DNA from 3 places in the Kribbella sp. NPDC048928 genome. Region 2 is predicted to be linked to each of the others. Evidence: riboswitches for the same ligand, from Rfam matches in the RefSeq annotation. Region 2 holds a riboswitch; each other region holds the start of a gene.

Region 1 (6,186 bases), 140 kb from region 2:
CGCCCGCGGTCGGGTTCGTCGGCGCGTTCCTGCTGATGACCGGGATCCTGTGGCTGTTCCGGAACAACAACCCCGGCAAGACCACCCGCGGGTTCCGGCTCGCGCAGTCGCTGTCGGCGGCCGCGATGGCGCTCGGGCACGGCCTGCAGGACGCGCAGAAGACGATGGGCGTGATCTTCCTGGCGCTGCTCAGCACCGGGCACGCCGACCCCAAGGACGGCATCCCGATCTGGGTGAAGCTGTCCGCCGCGACCGCGATCTCACTCGGTACGTACTCCGGCGGCTGGCGGATCATGCGGACGCTCGGCCGCCGCATCATCCATCTGGACCCGGCCCGCGGGTTCGCCTCCGAGGCCGTCTCCGCCGCGGTGCTGTACGTGATGGCGATCGGCCTGCACGCGCCGGTCTCGACCACCCACACGATCACCTCCGCGGTGATGGGTGCGGGCGCCACCAAGCGACTGTCCGCGGTCCGCTGGGGCGTCGCCAAAGGCATCGTCACCGCCTGGGTCCTGACCATCCCGGCCGCAGGCGTCGTCGCGGCCCTCGTCTACGGCCTGGTCCACCTGATCCTCGAGTGATCTTCGACGTTCCTCGAAGCGACCCCCCAAGACCCCACTGGGCTCCCACTCTGGGTTTTCTGAAACCCTCCAGGCCCAGGGAGCAAGTTGTGAAAGCAGTGCAGATGGTGGCTGTAGCCGGCGTCGTTGCGGGTGCGGGCGTCGCCGGGATCACGCCGGCCGAAGCGGCAACGAACCATGCAACGCAGGACCAGGTGGCGCCGCGGTCCGTGATCTACACCGAGCTGTTCAAGGGCCTGTGGGAGTGCACAGGGCGTGCCGCCGCAGTCGCCGCCCAGGGGCATCGGATCACCGAGAGTTGCGCGTCGGTCTACGTCAGCCTCCATCACTTCTACCGGCTGACCTACATCTGATCCTCAGCTCCAGGTACCGGAGCCTGCCGAACCGGTTCATTCGGAATTCACTCACCCGGCCTACGGTCGATCGACGCTGCTGATCGTCCGCCGAGGGAAGTGATCGCAATGGATCTGTCGTTCCTTGTCGTCGTCGTGATCGTCACCGCGCTGGTGTTCGACTTCACCAACGGGTTCCACGACACCGCCAATGCGATGGCGACCTCGATCGCCACCGGGGCCCTGAAACCGAAGATCGCGGTCGCGCTGTCCGCGGTACTGAACCTGGTCGGCGCGTTCATCTCGACCGAGGTCGCCAAGACGATCTCCAGCGGCATCGTCGACGACGCCAAGGTGACCGTGCCGGTGATCTTCGGCGGCCTGGTCGGGGCCATCCTCTGGAACCTGATGACCTGGTACGTCGGCCTGCCGAGCTCCTCGTCGCACGCGCTCTTCGGCGGTCTGATCGGCGCCACCTGGATCGCCTCCGGGAGCAGCGCCGTGCACTTCGCGACGGTCGTCCAGAAGATCATCATCCCGGCCGTCGCGGCGCCGATCGTGGCCGGTGTCGTCGCGCTGCTCGGCACGTTCCTGGCCTACAAGATCACCCAGCGGGCCCGGAAGAAGTCGGTCGACGACGGGTTCCGGGCCGGGCAGATCGCCTCGGCGTCGCTGGTCTCGCTGGCGCACGGCACGGGTGACGCGCAGAAGACGATGGGTGTGATCACGCTCGTACTGATCACCTCCGGCAGCCTGCACTCCGGTGCCAAGCCGCCGCTGTGGGTGATCCTGGCGGCCGGTACGGCGATCGCGCTCGGCACGTACCTGGGCGGCTGGCGGATCATCCGGACGATGGGCAAGGGGCTGGCCGAGATCGAGTCGCCGCAGGGCTTCTCCGCGGAGACCAGCTCGACCTCGGTGCTGCTGGTCTCGTCGCACCTGGGCTTCCCGCTGTCCACCACGCAGGTCTGCTCCGGCAGCATCCTCGGCGCGGGACTCGGCAAGCGGCTGGCCGAGGTGCGCTGGACGGTGGCCGGCCGGATGGCCGTGGCCTGGCTGCTGACGCTGCCGGCCGCTGCGATCGTCGGTGCACTGGCCGGTGAGGTCGCCGACTCCGGCAACCTCGGCGTCGTGATCATCGCGATCCTCGCGGTGGCGGCCGGCGGTGCGATCTACGCCGCGTCCCGGCGCCGCCCGGTGACGTCGGACAACGTGAACGAGTACCCGAGCTCGTCGACCCCCGCAGCCACGGCCGCGGCAGCCTGAGAGGAGTACGGCGATGCACGTCAACTGGGGTGCCCTCGGTGAGGTGGCACTGGTCAGCCTGATCTTCGGCGTCGGCCTGGCGGTCCTGTTCGCATTCGGCGTGACCGCCATGTCGCGGCGGGCCGTGGCGATCGACGAGAAGCGGCAGCCGTCCTTCATGGACACCGGTGTCGCCGCACTGTGCTTCGCGGGCTGCCTGGCCGCGGTGCTCTACGGGCTGTACCTGATCATCCCGCAGTTCCACTAGCGGTTCCAGCGGCGTACGGCCTTGGCGACGTCCTTCACGCGGATGGAGCCGAGGTTGTACTCCCAAGCGGCCAGGAGCCGGTCGCCGAGGACCTCCGCGTCCAGGAAGGTGCGTGGGCGTACGGCGACGGCCCAGGTCGCTGCGGCCGCGTGGCCCTGCTGGTAGAGCAGATGGTCCACGGTGGCCTCGACGCCGGTCGCCTGCTTGCCGTCCAGGCCGTCCGTGGCCCACTCCTGAACGATCCGCGGGTCGTCGGCGGTCATCCGCGCCAGGTAGGTCAGCGGGCCGCGCCAGAACCCCTTCCGGCCGATGCTGTCCAGCGACTCGAGTGGGAACCAGCCGTTCTGGTTGCGCCGGCCGTTCACCGCGGACTCCACCTCGCGGGCACGGTCCGCGGACAGACCACGGGTCGCCCAGTCGATGAAGTACGCGCCGGCATCCGGGATGTGCTCGGCCACATGCGGTGCCGGTGTCAGGGCACCGGGGTCGAAAAGATGCAGCTCTTCCGGTGAATCGAACAAGAACCTGCCCCCGCCCGCTCGAGTACGCGAGCCACCGCAGCAGCTCGCCGCACAGGGACCCCCCAGGTTCCTGCTACGTCAACGAGTGCTTTCGTACCCTCGATCCGCACCGCAGGTCAAGGGTTTCAGGCCTTCTTGCGGCGCTCGGCCAGCTCCTCGCGGTCGAGCCGTTCGGCCTCGTCCGGGGTCGGCGCGCCGCCGCCGTACGAGGCCGGCAGCCACCAGGCGCCGGCCGGCTGCTCGGGATAGCTGCGGATGCTCTCGTCGAGCATCCCGGCCATCACCGAGCGCAGGTTCGCGGTCGCTGCGGCCGGGTCATCGGCGGCCGTCACGGTGATCGGTGCCCCGATGCTGATCGAGATCGGGCGATGCCTCGAGAAGTCCCGCGGCCGGTCCTTGGTGAACATCCGCTGGGTGCCCCACAGGATCATCGGCAGCACCGGTACGCCGGCCTCCGCCGCCATCCGTACCGTGCCGGACTTGAACTCCTTGAGCTCGAACGACCGGCTGATCGTCGCCTCCGGGAAGACGCCGACGAGCTCACCGGCGGCGAGGTACTCCAGGGCCGTCCGGTACGACGTCGCGCCGGCGTCCCGGTCGACCGGGATGTGGTGCATGCCACGCATCAGCGGGCCGGAGTACCGATTGCGGAACAGCACTTCCTTGGCCATGAACCGGGTCAGCCGCTTGGCCGGCACGGCGCCGTACCCGCCCAGGATGAAGTCGACGTAGCTGATGTGGTTGATCGCGATCAGGGCGCCGCCGGTGCGCGGGACGTGTTCGGTCCCGGTCCGGCGGATCTTCAGATCGAGCGCCAGGAAGGCGGTCTTCGCGAAGCCGATGACGGGCGGGTAGACGAGGTCTCGCATGACCCGACGCTACAGGCATCGTCCAGTGCCTGGGCGCCGCAATCACTCAACAACTTCCGACGCGGTGCACTAGGGTGGCCGGTGACAACTTGAGACCGCGGGAGCTCGCACCGTAGTGGGCTGAGAGGGCGGCTGGACCAGGCATCGACACCTGGCCGGCGCCGCCGACCGCCGAACCTGTCCGGGTAATTCCGGCGTAGGGAGCAGCACCATGGTCAATGTCAGCACGTCCAGCACGATCCGTCCGGTGGTCACCACCGGCCCGATCTCGGGTTCGGAGAAGATCTACCGCTCCGATCTCGGCGTACCGGCACGGCGCGTCCATCTCACCAACGGCGAGCACTTCGACCTGTACGACACGTCCGGCCCGTACACCGACGCGGCCGCGACGATCGACGTACAGGCCGGTCTGCCCGCGCTGCGGCGGGACTGGATCGCCGGACGCGAGCGGCGCACCCAGCTCGGGCACGCGCGCGCCGGGGTGATCACCGAGGAGATGCGGTACGTCGCGTTGCGAGAGGGACTCGACCCGGAGCTCGTCCGCGACGAGGTCGCCCGCGGCCGGGCGGTGATCCCGGCGAACCGCTGCCATCCGGAGAGCGAGCCGATGATCATCGGCAAGAAGTTCCTGGTGAAGGTGAACGCGAACATCGGCAACTCCGCGGTCACCAGTTCGGTCGAGGAAGAGGTCGAGAAGCTCGTCTGGGCGACCAGGTGGGGCGCGGACACCGTGATGGACCTGTCCACCGGGAAGAACATCCACGAGACCCGGGAGTGGATCCTGCGCAACTCGCCGGTGCCGATCGGGACGGTGCCGCTGTACCAGGCGCTGGAGAAGGTCAACGGCGATCCGGCCGCGCTGTCGTGGGAGGTGTACCGCGACACCGTGATCGAGCAGTGCGAGCAGGGTGTCGACTACATGACAGTGCATGCCGGCGTCCTGCGGGCGTACATCCCGCTGACCGTACGGCGGATCACCGGGATCGTGTCGCGGGGCGGATCCATCATGGCAGCGTGGTGCCTCGCGCATCAGCAGGAATCCTTCCTGTACACGCATTTCGCGGAGCTCTGCGAGATCCTCCGGGCGTACGACGTGACGTTCTCGCTCGGCGACGGGCTGCGGCCGGGGTGTATCGCGGACGCGAACGACCAGGCGCAGTTCGCCGAGCTGCGGACGCTGGGGGAGCTCACCCGGATCGCCTGGGAGCACGACGTCCAGGTGATGATCGAGGGCCCGGGACATGTGCCGCTGCACAAGATCGCGGAGAACGTACGGCTCGAGGAAGAGCTGTGCGGCGAGGCGCCGTTCTACACTTTGGGGCCGTTGGCAACCGATGTGGCGCCGGCCTACGACCACATCACGTCGGCGATCGGCGCGGCGCAGATCGGCTGGCTGGGTACGGCGATGCTCTGCTACGTCACGCCGAAGGAACATCTCGGGCTGCCGGACCGTGACGACGTGAAGACCGGCGTCATCACGTACAAGATCGCTGCCCACGCGGCCGATCTGGCGAAGGGCCATCCGGGCGCACAGGCCTGGGACGACACGTTGTCCAAGGCAAGGTTCGAGTTCCGCTGGGAGGACCAGTTCAACCTCTCGCTGGATCCGGACACCGCGCGGTCCTTCCATGACGAGACGCTGCCCGCCGAGCCGGCCAAGACCGCCCACTTCTGCTCGATGTGCGGTCCGAAGTTCTGCTCGATGCGGATCAGCGCGGACCTCCGCGAGCACTATCTGCCGATCGTGGACTAGGGCATAGCAACTGCTCCCGGACTCGTCCCCGGGAGCAGTTGGCTCCGGATACGGTGAGTGATCGGGTGAACCGATTCAGGTTTTAGCCTTCACTCAGCGTGAATAAGACTGTAGCCTTAAGCCCTCGGAAGGAGGTGCAGGCGATGGTCTTCGTTCTCACGGTAGATCAGCGCGGCAGCCGAAGCACGAGCGATCTCGTACCCGAGCTACTGACCGCCCTGAACCGCCGCCCGCGGCGGACCGGGCTGCTGCGGAAGTTCGAGCGGACCGCCGGCGACGAGGTGCAGGGCGTACTCTCCGAGGCCCGGCCGGCCGTCGACATGATCGTCGAGCTGCTCCGCTCCGACAGCTGGTACGTCGGACTCGGCATCGGCGACGTCACCGAGCCGCTGCCGCGCAGCACGCGGGCCGGAAACGGCGAGGCGTTCGTGTTCGCGCGGGAGGCGGTCACGCGGGCCAAGTCCAGCCCGCACCACGTGAACGTCGTCGGAGCGGATCCACGCAGCGCCGAGCAGGTCGAGACAGTGCTGTGGCTGATGGCGTCCGTACTGCGACGTCGCAGCGACCGTGGCTGGGCAGTGGCGGACCTGCTGGCCGAAGGACTTACCAGACGAGAG
Region 2 (6,186 bases):
CGGCTGGCTGCATGCGGTGGCGCTGGACGAGCCGGAGTCGACCGTCCAGGTGGACGGCGACGGGATCGTGCCGCTCGCGTCGGTCTACAAGCTCCCGCTACTGGCTGGGTTCTGCCGACTGGTCGATCTCGGTGAGCTCGACCCGCGGCAGCAGCTCACGCTCGACCCGTCCGCGCGGACCGCCGGGCCGACCGGGCTGTCGGCGTTCGCGGACCCGGTGACGGCGTCGTTGCGGGACCTCGCGCTGTCGATGATGACGGTCTCCGACAATGCGTCCGCGGACGCGCTGCTGGATCTCGTCGGGCTGCGGCGGCTGGCCGGGATGCTCACGGAGTTCGGTCTGCAGCGGACGTGGGTACGTCGCGGGACCGCGGGCAATCTGACCGATCTCCAAAGACGTACCGGAACGAACGACCCGGACGCGGCACTCGCCGTCCTCGCGGACAACGACCGGACCGATCCGGCTGGGGTCTACGAGGCGGCGAACGCGTCGGCGAGCACCGCTAGGGACATGACGTCGCTGCTGCGCCGGTTGTGGGCGGGGGAGTTGCTGTCGCCCGGGCAGACCGAGTTCGTGAAGGCGACGATGCATCGGCAGGTGTTCCTGCACCGGCTGGCGTCCGGATTCCCGTACGACGAGGTACGGGTCGCGGGGAAGACCGGGACGTTCGGCGCGCTGCGGCACGAGGTCGGCGTGATCACGCTGCCCGGCGGATCGGCGTACGCGATCGCGGTCTTCACGCTCGCGGCCCGCGGCGACGTCCGCCAGCCCCGCGTCGACACCGCCATCGGCGAAGCCGCCCGCCTCGCCGTCGACACACTTCGCTAGCACTGCTCGCCTGACGAGCCCTGCTAGCCAGACGAGCACCGCTAGCCAGACGAGCACCGCTAGCCCGACGAGCGCCGCTAGCCAGACGAGCACTGCTACCCCGACGAGCACTGCTAGCCCCACGAGCGCCGCTAGCCCGACTAGCCCTGCTAGCTCGAGCGTCAGACGATTGCGTACGCCTCGATTTCCATCAGGGCGTCCGGGACGGCCAGGGCGGCGATCTGCAGCGCCGTACTGGCGGGCTTCGGTCCGGGGATGTACTTGTCGCGGACCGTACGGATCGCCGGCAGGTAGCCGACGTCGGTGAGGAAGAACGTCAGCTTCACGACGTTCTCGAAGGTGGCGCCGACCGTCGCGAGGCAGCGTTCGAGGTTCGCGAAGACCTGCTCGGCCTGCGCGCCAGGGTCACCGACCCCGATCAGCTTGCCGTCGAGGTCCAGTGCGAGCTGTCCCGAGACCGCGACCCACTGGCCGGTTCCGGTCACCACATGGCTGTAGCCGTTGCCGGGGGCAACGCCCTGGACCTGCGGATACTCCAGTCGAGTCACCTGTTCCTCCGTTTCGGGTAGGGCCCTATCCGATCACACCGAGGGTTGAGAAACCGGTTTCCATCGCGAGAGGATACGGGCGTGGGCCGGACACCGAAGGACACGATCACGATCGCCGACGTCGCGCGGGCGGCGGAGGTGTCGCGGGCGACCGTGTCCCGGGTGATGAACGGCCGTCTCAGTGTCGCACCCGAGATTGTCGCGCGAGTGCGTGCCGCGGCCGAGCAGCTCAACTACCGGCCGAACGACCTGGCGCGAAGCCTGTCGCTGGGCCGGACGAACATGGTCGCCCTGGTCGTCCCGGACCTCGGCAACCCGTTGTTCCAGCAGATCCTCCGCGGCATCACGAACGCGTCGGCTGCAGCCGGCTACAAGGTCCTGGTCGCCGAGACCGACGAGGACCCGGAGGCCGAGGCGGCGATCGCGAGCGAGGCGCGACGGCGCTGCGACGCGCTGATCATGGTCTCGCCACGGATCGACGAGGAACGGCTGCTCGAACTGCTGCCCGAGGTGCAGCCGGTGATCCTCGTCAACCGGCAAGGGCCTCCCGAGGTCCCGTCGGTGGTCGTCGACTACGGCCGCGCCGTACGGATCGTCGTCGACCACCTGGTCGGCCTCGGGCATCGGCGGCTCGCGTTCTTGTCGGGTCCCGCGGCGAGTTCGTCGAACAGGCTGCGGTTGGAGGCGCTTGAGGTCGCTGAGCGGGAGATCCCGGGGCTGGACCTCGTCCGGCTGGAGTGTGGCCGGTCGATCGAGGACGGGTACGCCGCCGTGGAACGGGTGCTCGAGGCGCAGGTGACCGCGGTCGTCGCGTTCAACGATCTGGTCGCGTTCGGGTTGCTGGCGCGGCTCAACGAGGTCGGCGTCGCCGTACCGGCCGATCTGTCGGTCACCGGGATGGACGACATCGGGCTGGCGCGGTTCGCCGTACCGTCGCTGACGACCGTGCGGGTGCCGCAAAAGGACCTGGGGGAGTTGGCGTGGCAGCGGTTGCTCGCGTCGATCGGCGGTGCTGCGGACGGGGCGGACGGCGTACCGGAATTGCGGCTGGCGGTGCGGGCGAGTACCGGTCCGGTGCCGCAGGAGCCGCGGCCAGTGACAGGGGACGACCGGATCGGGTGGCAGCAGCAGGGCGACATCTTCGAGCTCGGCAGTTCGGCAGGGCTGCTCGCGCGGTACGAGTTCGGCCGGCGGATGCCGCAGGTGCACGCCCCACGGCCGTACCTGCATCCCGTACGGACCCTCGGCGGGCATCGCTTGACCGAGGCCAGCCCAGTCGATCATCGGCATCATTACGGCGTCTCGCTCGCGATCCCGCAGGTCAACGGCACCTCGCACTGGGGTGCGCGGACGTACATCCGCGGCCAAGGCCCGACCCTGCTGCGGAACCACGGTCAGCAACGCAGCCGCGGCGTCACGATCGACGACCGCGAGCTGACCGACGACATCACCTGGTACGACGAGCAGGGCCGGCCGCAACTGGTCGAGCGCCGGCGCCTCACCAGTGCCCTGGCCTTCGGCGGCTGGCGGCTCGATTGGCGCAGTGTGCTGACGGCCCGCTACGGCCCGATCCAGATCGACAGCCCCGCAACGTCGGGGCGCGAAGGGGCGGCGTACGGGGGGATCTTCTGGCGACTGCCTGTTGCCGCGACCACCGTACTGAGCGCTGACGGTGACGGGCTGGATGCGGCGTTCGGGTCGTCCAGCCCGTGGCTCGCTTTCGTCCAGGGCGAGGTCAGCCTGTTACTGGTGCAGCCGGAGCGGGTTTGGCCGTGGTTCTTGCGGACGGAGGCGTACGTCGGAGCGTGTCCGGCGCTGGCGTGGGACGAACCGTTGGTGCTGCCACCGAACCAGGAGCTGTCGCTGTCCTTGACCGCAGTACTGCTCGATCGGGCGCTGGACGCGGACGAGGCTAAAACGCTGGCAGGCCAGTTGTAGGCGAGGATGCGAGCGCCGACTGCCATCTTCTTGGCACTCGACCGGCCAGACGGGCGTTCCGCCCCGCGGAGACGGCGTCGCGCATCGCGGCGGCCATCAGCGCGGGCTTCTCGGCGCGCGTCACCGGGGTCGCGAGCATCACCGCATCGCAGCCGAGCTCCATCGCCAGCGCGGCATCACTAGCCGTACCGATGCCGGCATCGACGATCACCGGGACCTTCGCAGCCTCGGCGATCAGCGCGAGGTTGTGCGGGTTCCGGATGCCGAGCGCCGAACCGATGGGTGCGGCCAACGGCATCACCGCCGCGCACCCCGCCTGCTCCAGCCGGCGGGCCAGGATCGGGTCGTCGTTCGTGTACGGCAGCACAGTGAAACCGTCCGCCACCAAGGCATCCACGGCATCCAGCAGCTCGATCGGGTCGGGCAGGAGAAGGTGGTCGTCGGCAACGACCTCGACCTTGATCAGGTCGGTCTCCAGCGCCTCGCGGGCGAGCTTGGCGGTCAGTACGGCCTCGGCGGCGGTGTGGCAGCCGGCCGTGTTGGGCAGTACGTCGATGCTGTGCTTCTTGAGTACGTCCAGGACCGAGCCCTCGTGCCCGGTGCCGAGGCGGCGCATCGCGACCGTGGTGAGTTGGGTGCCGGAGGCAATCAATGCCTCCTCCAGCACCTCAAGGTTGGCCGAACCGCCGGTCCCCATGATGAGACGGGAATTGTAGGTGCGCCCGCCGAGCTCCAGTGGATCGTCCATCTTCAGCCTCCCTGCGTCGCGCTGACGATCTCGACCCGGTCGCCCGGACGCACCGTGGTCTGCGCCCATTCGGACTTGGTCAGCACGTTCTGGTTCACCGCGACTGCGATCCCGGTGGTGCGGTCGGAATACTCCGAGATCAGCTCGGCCACCGACTTGCCGGCCGGCACGTCGACCGCCGCACCGTTCACCCACACGGACTCCATCAGGGCCTCCTCCCTACGCCGGAATTACCCGATTCAGGTTCAGCGGTCGGTGACGGCGAGTCACCCTCTCAGCCCACTCCCTGCGAGCTCCCGCGGACACCTCGACTCTAGCTCACGCCTCCGTCCCACACGAGCTCACGTCGTGCAGCTGGACAGGACGTGTACGTCTACTACGTCCGCTCGCACGCCTGGCGGCGGTCCGATCGGAGGCTCACTGGGCGATACGTCCTGTCGAGCTGTCCGTTGGCTCAGGCGCCGGCGCCGGTGAGGAGGTCGGCGAGTTCGGTGGGGCGGTAGAGGACCTGTTTGCCGGTGCGTTCGGATTCCACCAGGCCCGTGCGACGGAGCAGCTGGAGGTGCTGGCTGACCGCGGACGGCGTGACCTTCAGCTCACCGGCCAGATCCGTCGTCGTACGAGGATGGGTGAGCAGCTCGAGGATGCGCGCCCGCGGCGTACCGATCAACTGCGCCAGATCGTGCCGCGACGGCGGCGCAACCACCGACCACAAGTGCGCCTGCCCGCGCGGCGGGTAGCCGAGCAGCGGATCTGCACCGGGATCGAACGGGATCACGGCATGCGGTCCGAAGAGGGTCGGCTGCAGTACGAGCCCACGCCCATTGATCTCCTCAGTACGACTCAGCGCCGCGACACGATCGACCTTGAGCCGCCCGTCCGCGAAGCTGATCGCGGGCCCGAGTCCGTTCAGCATCGCTCCGGTCCCTTGCTGCGTGAGGACATGGCCGCGATAGCTGATGTCGGCGGAGAGCAGGGTGCGCATGCGGTTCCAGTACGGCGCCATCATGGTCTGCCAGTACTCGTTGAGGGCCTCGATGATCTTGTCGATGCTCAGGTCGTCCGGGAGTTCGCCGTTCACCGCGACGAGTTGGTTGCGGAAGGTGGTGCTGTCGACCTGCGCGATCAGGTCGAGCTCATCGGACAGCTGGGTGAGTGGCGACGTGGGCCGCGGCGTCAGGAAGTCCGGGCTGCCCATGGTGTCGTTGACGAGCCAGCGCAGTACGTCCCAGTCGAGGCCGGCGACCTGCGGCTGAACGGCCCGTACCCACCCGAGCTGCAACGGGAAGCGCCCAGGATCGCGAAGCGCCCGCAACGACAGCACCATCTCCGATACCGGCGAGACCGCGAACCGGACATCGGCAAGATCCTGCGAATTCAGGACGTACGTGAGCACCGAACTTAGGCTAGCTGGATGACCGTCGCCGTTTGGTGCATTGTCGCGAACGTCGCCGAGGAACGCCCGTACGGACCCGGTGGCGTTGAGACCCGTCGCGGCCTGAAGATCTTCTCGGCAGGCGCGAAGCTCTACGTCCCCGACGGCTTCGGCGGCATGGGTTGGGAGACCGTCGAGGTGGTCGGACGCGGTCGCGGATCCGCCCGGTACGTGGCCGCGAAGGTCCAGACCCACCAACTGACCAACTGGCGCGTCAAGGCGGTCTACAGCCCCGCAGCCCTCCACCAGATCGAACGAGTCCGAGCCGGCCGCGCCGGCTTCTGGCTCCCCACCACCCTCACCGACCTAACGAGCCAGGACTACCACGACGCCCTCCTCGAAGTCGCCGCTTCTCTGGCAACCCGAACTGTCGGCGGCTAATGGGAGAGTCTCCTGCACGAACAGGGAGGCACCATGGCGTTCCGCACAATGACCGACGACGAAATAGCCGAATTCCTCGCACGCCCCTTGGTGGCGGTCCTAGCGATCGACGACCCCGGCCGGGCGCCACACGTCACGCCAGTCTGGTTCCATCACCTACCCGGCAAGTTCCAGGTGATGACCCCGGCCAAGTCCAAAAAGACCCGCCTACACCGAACCGGCTCCGGCCAGCTATCCCTCTCCGTCCAAACCGCCGACGGCCCCACCGCCCGCTACGTCAACATGCAAGGTGTGGCCGAACTGCTGC
Region 3 (6,186 bases), on a different contig from region 2:
TGGGCGCGAACCCGGTGTGCGTCGTGCTGCCGTGCCACCGGGTGATCGGCGCGAGCGGGGCGCTCACCGGATATGCCGGCGGCCTCGACGCGAAGCGTTTTTTGCTGAATCTGGAAGCAAAAAGCTGACGTTTCCGGAATCGTCCGGAATGGTTTTAGACTCGCTGGACAAAGGAGCAGATCCCCAGTGTGGAGTGGGGATCTGCTTCTTTACACGTCAGCTAGTTTGCGGGGCTGTGGATCTCCAGGATCAACCTGCGGCGGCCGCCCCATTCGCGTTTGTAGACCTTGAAATCGTCGATTCCGGCGGCTGCGCAGAGCCGGCCGTAGCTGATCTCGTCGTGGATGAAGTGCACGCTGCTGCGGTCGTCGTCGTGCTCGGTGGTGACGATCCGGTGCTCCGGTCCCTGGCGCATCCCGTTGGCGATCTCAGCCGCCGTCGCGGGTCCCCAGTACGGGCCCTCGATGATCGCGATACCGCCCGGCTTCAGCACCCGGGAGATCTCGCAGATCGTCGAGAGCTGCTCGTCCTCGGCAAACAGTTCGTGGAACGCGGTCCACAGGCAGATCACCGCGTCGAACGAGTCCCACTTGTACGGCAGGTCGGTCATCGAGCCGATCGCCCAGTCGATCGCGAGCTCCTCCTCGGCGGCCTTCGCGCGGCCCGCCTCGAGCAGGTTCGGCGAGATGTCCAGGCCGCGCACGACCTTCCCGGCCCGGCGCAGCGGCACCGCGATCCTGCCGTACCCACAGCACAGGTCGAGGACCGTCTCGCGACCGTCCAGCAGTTCCTCGACCGCCGTCACAATCGCCGCGTCCCGCTCAGGCGTCGTCCGGGCCGCAAGCCCGTCGGCCCCCAGCTCCGCATACTCGGCCCGGCTACGCAGTGCGGAATTCAGCATGCCGCCAGTATCCCGGCTACTCCGGGTCAGCTGTCCACCACCCAGCACCGATCAAACCTGGGCGGTGGGGCGGCGGAGGCGGCCGAGGACGATGGCGGCGATGATTGAGACGAGGATCGAGGTGTAGGTGGCGCCTAGCCAGCCGGGGACGGGATGGTGGGCGAAGAGGGCCTGCTGGATGTCGGTCCAGAAGGGGGACCAGCCGGCGACGGTGCCTGGGTTGACCAGCTGGTACGCGATGAAGCCGATCAGCCACGCGACGGTCGGTTGCCAGCGGAACTTCGATGTACTGGAGACGTCCCACTTCATCTTGCTGACCACGAAGAAGTCGGCGATCGCGACCGCGAACAACGGGATGAAGACCGAGCCGATCAGGTACAGGAACTGGGTGTAGTTGCCCAGGTCAATGAACAGGGCGATGCCGGTGGCAACAACCCCGATCGCGACCGAGATCCACCGGCGGTCGATGTGCCCGACGAGGTTGTGTACGGCCATGGTGGTCGAGTAGACGTTCGCGTACGCCTCGTCGACCTCGTCCACCAGCAGGACGAGCAGCGCGATCGCGCCGGCCGGCAGGGTGACCAGTGCGGTGATGACGTCATCGCTGTTGGTCTGCAGCGTCGCGACGGCGACCACTCCGAGTGCGTAGTACCCGATCGCGGCGAGCCCGTACCCGAGTGCGGATCCACCGAATGCTGCCTTGTTGGTCCGCGAGTGCCGCGTGTAGTCCGCGGCGAGGGGTGCGAAGGAAACGACACCGGCCGCGGCCAGGTCGACGGCCGGCCAGAAGCCGAACACCTGGTCCTGCGGCAGTGCGTGCGACGGCTTGCTGAGCACCTGTACGAACAGGAAGACCGACGCCGCGAGCACCAGCCAGACCATGAACTTCCGCAAGAGCTTGACGCTGCCCAGCGGACGTACCGCCATCGTCGTCGCGATGATCCCCGCGAGTACGACGAACAGCCAGCGCCAGCGTTCGCTCGTGACGGCGACCGCGGCCTGCGAGATCACGATGATCTCCATCGTCGCCCAGCCGACGTTCTGTGCGATGTTCAGTACCGTCGGCGCCATCGAGCCGCGCCGGCCGAACAGCCCCCGCAGACTCGCCATCGCGGGTGCACCGGTCTGCGACCCGAACACGGCCGCGCCGCCGAGCACCAGCGCCCCGATGCCACAGCCGACGACGACCGCGAGCAGCCCCTGCCACAGCGACCCGGTGTACGCCGCGACGAGCGCACCGGTCACCGGGCCGAACAGCGAGATCCCGAAATTGCCCCAGAGCGTGAACTGGTCGAAGAATCCGAGCGTCCGCGGCGCATCCGTGGTCAGAACGAGCGGCGCCTCGGTGCCGGAGGCTGGACGGACAGCTGTATCGGTCATGAGTGACCCCACTCCCTACGCCGGCATTACCCGGTCAGGTTCAGGCGGTCGGCGACCCAGCTGTCGCCCTCTCAGCCCGCGCATCTCGGTGCGAGCTCCCGCATAGGTTGGTGCTGCGAGTTTAACGCGTCAGCTAGTTTCCGGAAGGGCGGCTGCTCGTTCTATGAGCGCGGCGACCTCCGGGCCGTTCGTGACGATCGGTACATGCGCGCCGGTCTCGAGGGTGCGTGCCTCCCCGTGACTGAGCTCCGCGAGCCGCTCGACCCACTCCGCCGTCGACAGCAGGTCGTGCCGGCCGCGGACGATCAGCACCGGCGCCCTGACCTGTGAGATGACCTCGGCGAGGTCGTGGTGCCGGGACGCCTCACCGGCGCGGGCGATGCTCGGCAACGTCGTACGGGCGTACTGCGGTGTCACGGCTCGGATCAGCTTCGGTGAGTCCGGTACGGCGGAACCCAGCCAGCGCACTGCTCTGTCGACCCAGCTGGACATCCGGGCGTCACCAGCCGGCGCGACCAGCACCAGGGCGTGCACCAACTCGGGGTAGCGGACCGCTGTCTCGACGACGATCTGGCAGCTCGCCGAGTGGCCGACCAGCACGGCCCGCTCGCGGATCTTCCCGGCCAGCGCTACCGCGAGCGCACGCGGGTGCAGGTCCTCACGGGAGCCTGCCGGTTCGCCGTACCCGGGGAGAGTGACCACGTGGTACGACGAGACCAGATGCTCGACTGTCCTTGCGTATGACTCGGGGCCGAGGCCCAGACCCGGTACGAGGACGACAGGTGCGCTCACTCCCACGGAGCCTTGGCAGGGGGAGCGGTGACGACCGGGTTCGCCACGTCCGGCTTCAGCTCGCGGTACCCGAGGAAGAAACCGACTGCGAGGACGAGGAGGCCGAAGCCGCCCCAGCCGTAAGCCGTGGGCAACCGGTGGACCGCGCCGTCGTTGCCGCCGAGACCTGTGGACAGCACGATGATCAGCCAGACCAGGATGGGGACGGCGGACACCGCAACCAGCAGCAGGCCGACCAGCTCGACCGCGTCCGGGTTGCGCCCGACCTTGCGGCGGGCCAGTACGTCGCGGAGCCACATCGCCAGCGCGGCGACTCCGACGACCACGAGCAGCAGCTGGCCGATCGCGTCCAGCACGTCCGTACGCAGAGGGTGGTTGAGCGGCGACCCCGGCGCCTGGGAGATCTCCCGGAGCGCAACCCGCTGGACCGTCAGGACGAGCAGGCCGTAGATGGTGGCGATGAACGTCGCCAGCCCGACCACGCGGGCGGCTCGCAGGTCACGCGGTGCATCCTGCCGTCCGTAGGTCGGGAGCTGATGCGGCTCCGGGGCCGCGGGAGCCCCGTACGGTGCACCGGGGCGGTACGCCGGGGGCTGGTGATAGGCCGGGTTGCCCTGGGGTGGTGGCTGGGATCCGTAGGGCTGCGGTGACGCGTACGGGAACTCCTCCGACGGCTTGTCGGAGTCGCCGCCGCGTCCGTACGTCGGGAAGTCCTGTGACGACATCTGCTGCTCCTCCCGTCGTACCCAGTCTGTCAGGTGGCCTTGATCGTCGGCCAGGCGTTCGGCAGGCAGCCGGCCAGGCCCTTGGTCTGCTGCATCATCACCGGCGCGGGGGTCTTCGGCTTGGTGCAGGTCGAATGCCCGTGGCCGAGCGCGTGGCCGACCTCGTGGTTGACCAGGTAGCTGCGGTACAGCTCGACGTTGCCGTTGAACTCCGGGATCGCGTAGATCCAGCGCTTCGCGTTCAGCACCACGCGGTCCTCGACGCGGCAGGAGACCTCACCGCCGGTGTCGAGCGGGAGACACAGCTTGTCGGTCAGCGTCGGCGTCGCCAGGATGATGCGCAGGTCGGCGTCGGCCTTGTCGGTCCGCTCGAAGCTGACCGGGTGCAGCGCCTGCCAGCCGCGCGGGTCCGTCAGCGTCTTGTGGATCGCCGCGGCCACAGCAGGGCCGTTCACCGTCACGCCCTGCTCGATCTCGACGCGGTACGTCATCTTGTCGCGGAGGCCGTTCGCCTTGCTGAACCCCGGCACCACGGCGAGCTTCCCGGTCGACACCATGACGTTCGGCTTCGCGCCCTTGGGCTTACGCGTCAGAGTCGGCGCCGGACGCAACGGAGTGGTGAACTTCTGCGTAGGCGTCGCAACCGGGGCCGGCGTGGGCGTGGGCGTCGTGACGGTCTTCTCAGCCACGTTCTCGACCCCAGCGACAGCCTGCGCCGCCAGACTGCTGCGGTGCGCCACATCCGGATGCGCCACCACCACAGTCCCCAGCACCGCCAACGCAGTCACCACAAGCCATTGCCCCTTGTAAGACTTCCGCCGACTGTGCCGCCCACGCATCGCGGTCTTCTGGCCACGCCGCGGGGAGGTCATGGGGCCTCCCGGTCCGGACTGAGGAGCGGAGGGAGCGAAGCGACCGGAGTGACGAGGGAAGACCGGGAGCAAAGGCCCCATGACCACGCCGGCGCCGGAGGCCCGGCCAAAAGCACAGTCATGACACTTGACCCTACCGATACCTGCCGACGCACGAAAGTGCGGTTCTGTTAAGCCGTGCGGGTGCGGAGGAATTTGCCGAAGTGCGGGACTGTGAAGGCTACGGTGCCGCGTTCGGCGGAGAAGACCAGGCCTTTCTTGATCAGGCCGTCGCGGGCCGGGGAGAGGGACTGGGGTTTCCGGTTCAGGGTGCCGGCGACCTCGGAGGTCGGGACGGAGCCGTCGTCGACGCCGATGCCGAGCTCGGCCATGGCGCGCATGTACTCGCGTTCGGCGGGGGTGGCGCGCTCGTACCGGGAGCCGAAGAAGCCGACGGTCAGCTCGGCCGAGGCCTCGGGGCCTGCGACGGCCACGTCCTTGATGGTGATCGGTGAGGTCGGTGCGTGGTCCCAGGTGGAGTGCGCGAACGCCTGTACGAAGTACGGGTAGCCGTCTGTCTGCGCGTACAGCTCGTCCAGCGCTTCCTCTTCGTACTGCACGCCTTCGCTCTCCGCGGGGATCATCAGCGCCCGGTCGCATGCGTCACGCGCGAGGCGGTCGACGCGGATGTAGCGGAACAACCGCTCCGAGTAGGACTTGCTTGCGGACAGTACGGCCGGCAGGTGCGGCAGGCCCGCGCCGACGACGACCAGCGGCGCACTCTGCTGCGAGATCTCGTGGCAGGCGGCGCACAGCGCGGACAGGTCGTCCGAGCTGATGTCCTGCATCTCGTCGATGAACAGCCCGACCCCGACGGTCAGGTCGCCGGCCAGGTCCGCGGCGTCGGTGAACAGCTCGATCAGGTCCATCTCCAGGTCACCGGAGTCGGCCCGCCCCTTCGCCGCGGCCACGTCGACCGGTGGATGCCAGCGGATGCCCTTGCGGTCGTTCGCCGCCGTACGGAGCGCGAACGCCTTCAGTACGGCGCTGAACTGGTCGACCTTCTCGTCGTCGCGGTGCCGGTGCCCGAGCTCCCGCATCGCGGTGTGCAGCGCCTGCGCGATCGGCAGCCGGATGCTCTGGTCCGGTCGCGCCTCGATTTTCCCGGTGCCCCAGGCGCGCTTGATCGCCTGCGAACGCAGTGTGTTGAGCAGCACCGTCTTGCCCACGCCCCGGAGTCCGCTGAGCACCAGACTCCGCTCCGGTCTGCCTGCCGCGACCCGCTCGAGCACCACCTCGAACTGCCGCACCTCGGTGTCGCGTCCGGCCAGCTCAGGCGGCCGCTGACCGGCGCCGGGCGCATAGGGATTCCGGATCGGATCCATGCTTTCACTGTATGGGCCCGTCTAGCGTTTTCCGTAGATTGACCGATCAACGAGCAGAGCGTGTCGCTCGCGGTGTCTACAACTCTCTAGTGAAATGACTAGAAAGCGATAGACACCACGATCAAGCGGAAGACCATTAAGGTGCGGCCATG

Evidence for each region. A riboswitch is a leader RNA that binds a small molecule or an ion and turns the genes downstream of it on or off. The one in region 2 is predicted to bind thiamine pyrophosphate.
Region 1: it holds a riboswitch for thiamine pyrophosphate, as region 2 does, so the genes downstream of both, thiC (phosphomethylpyrimidine synthase ThiC) here and thiS (sulfur carrier protein ThiS) in region 2, are expected to answer to the same signal.
Region 3: it holds a riboswitch for thiamine pyrophosphate, as region 2 does, so the genes downstream of both, ACGFI6_RS09375 (purine-cytosine permease family protein) here and thiS (sulfur carrier protein ThiS) in region 2, are expected to answer to the same signal.

Annotation. Positions count from the first base shown of each region.
Region 1 covers NZ_JBICUC010000007.1:282,816-289,001, reverse strand. The annotation lists gene ACGFI6_RS29590 (anion permease) at 1-581, shown strand, start outside; gene ACGFI6_RS29585 (hypothetical protein) at 671-934, shown strand; gene ACGFI6_RS29580 (anion permease) at 1,043-2,179, shown strand; gene ACGFI6_RS29575 (hypothetical protein) at 2,193-2,426, shown strand; gene ACGFI6_RS29570 (hypothetical protein) at 2,423-2,947, opposite strand; gene ACGFI6_RS29565 (lysophospholipid acyltransferase family protein) at 3,073-3,816, opposite strand; TPP riboswitch at 3,904-4,036, shown strand; gene thiC (phosphomethylpyrimidine synthase ThiC) at 4,028-5,569, shown strand; gene ACGFI6_RS29555 (transposase) at 5,713-6,186, shown strand, end outside.
Region 2 covers NZ_JBICUC010000007.1:424,757-430,942, reverse strand. The annotation lists gene ACGFI6_RS30295 (serine hydrolase) at 1-829, shown strand, start outside; gene ACGFI6_RS30290 (RidA family protein) at 991-1,377, opposite strand; gene ACGFI6_RS30285 (DUF6807 family protein) at 1,459-3,315, shown strand; gene ACGFI6_RS30280 (thiazole synthase) at 3,290-4,063, opposite strand; gene thiS (sulfur carrier protein ThiS) at 4,066-4,269, opposite strand; TPP riboswitch at 4,263-4,373, opposite strand; gene ACGFI6_RS30270 (DUF5937 family protein) at 4,518-5,459, opposite strand; gene ACGFI6_RS30265 (hypothetical protein) at 5,478-5,879, shown strand; gene ACGFI6_RS30260 (pyridoxamine 5'-phosphate oxidase family protein) at 5,913-6,186, shown strand, end outside.
Region 3 covers NZ_JBICUC010000002.1:512,655-518,840, forward strand. The annotation lists gene ACGFI6_RS09365 (methylated-DNA--[protein]-cysteine S-methyltransferase) at 1-128, shown strand, start outside; gene ACGFI6_RS09370 (class I SAM-dependent methyltransferase) at 221-901, opposite strand; gene ACGFI6_RS09375 (purine-cytosine permease family protein) at 953-2,281, opposite strand; TPP riboswitch at 2,277-2,393, opposite strand; gene ACGFI6_RS09380 (alpha/beta fold hydrolase) at 2,411-3,073, opposite strand; gene ACGFI6_RS09385 (hypothetical protein) at 3,070-3,798, opposite strand; gene ACGFI6_RS09390 (DUF3152 domain-containing protein) at 3,828-4,670, opposite strand; gene ACGFI6_RS09395 (ATP-binding protein) at 4,841-6,034, opposite strand; gene ACGFI6_RS09400 (GTP pyrophosphokinase family protein) at 6,184-6,186, shown strand, end outside.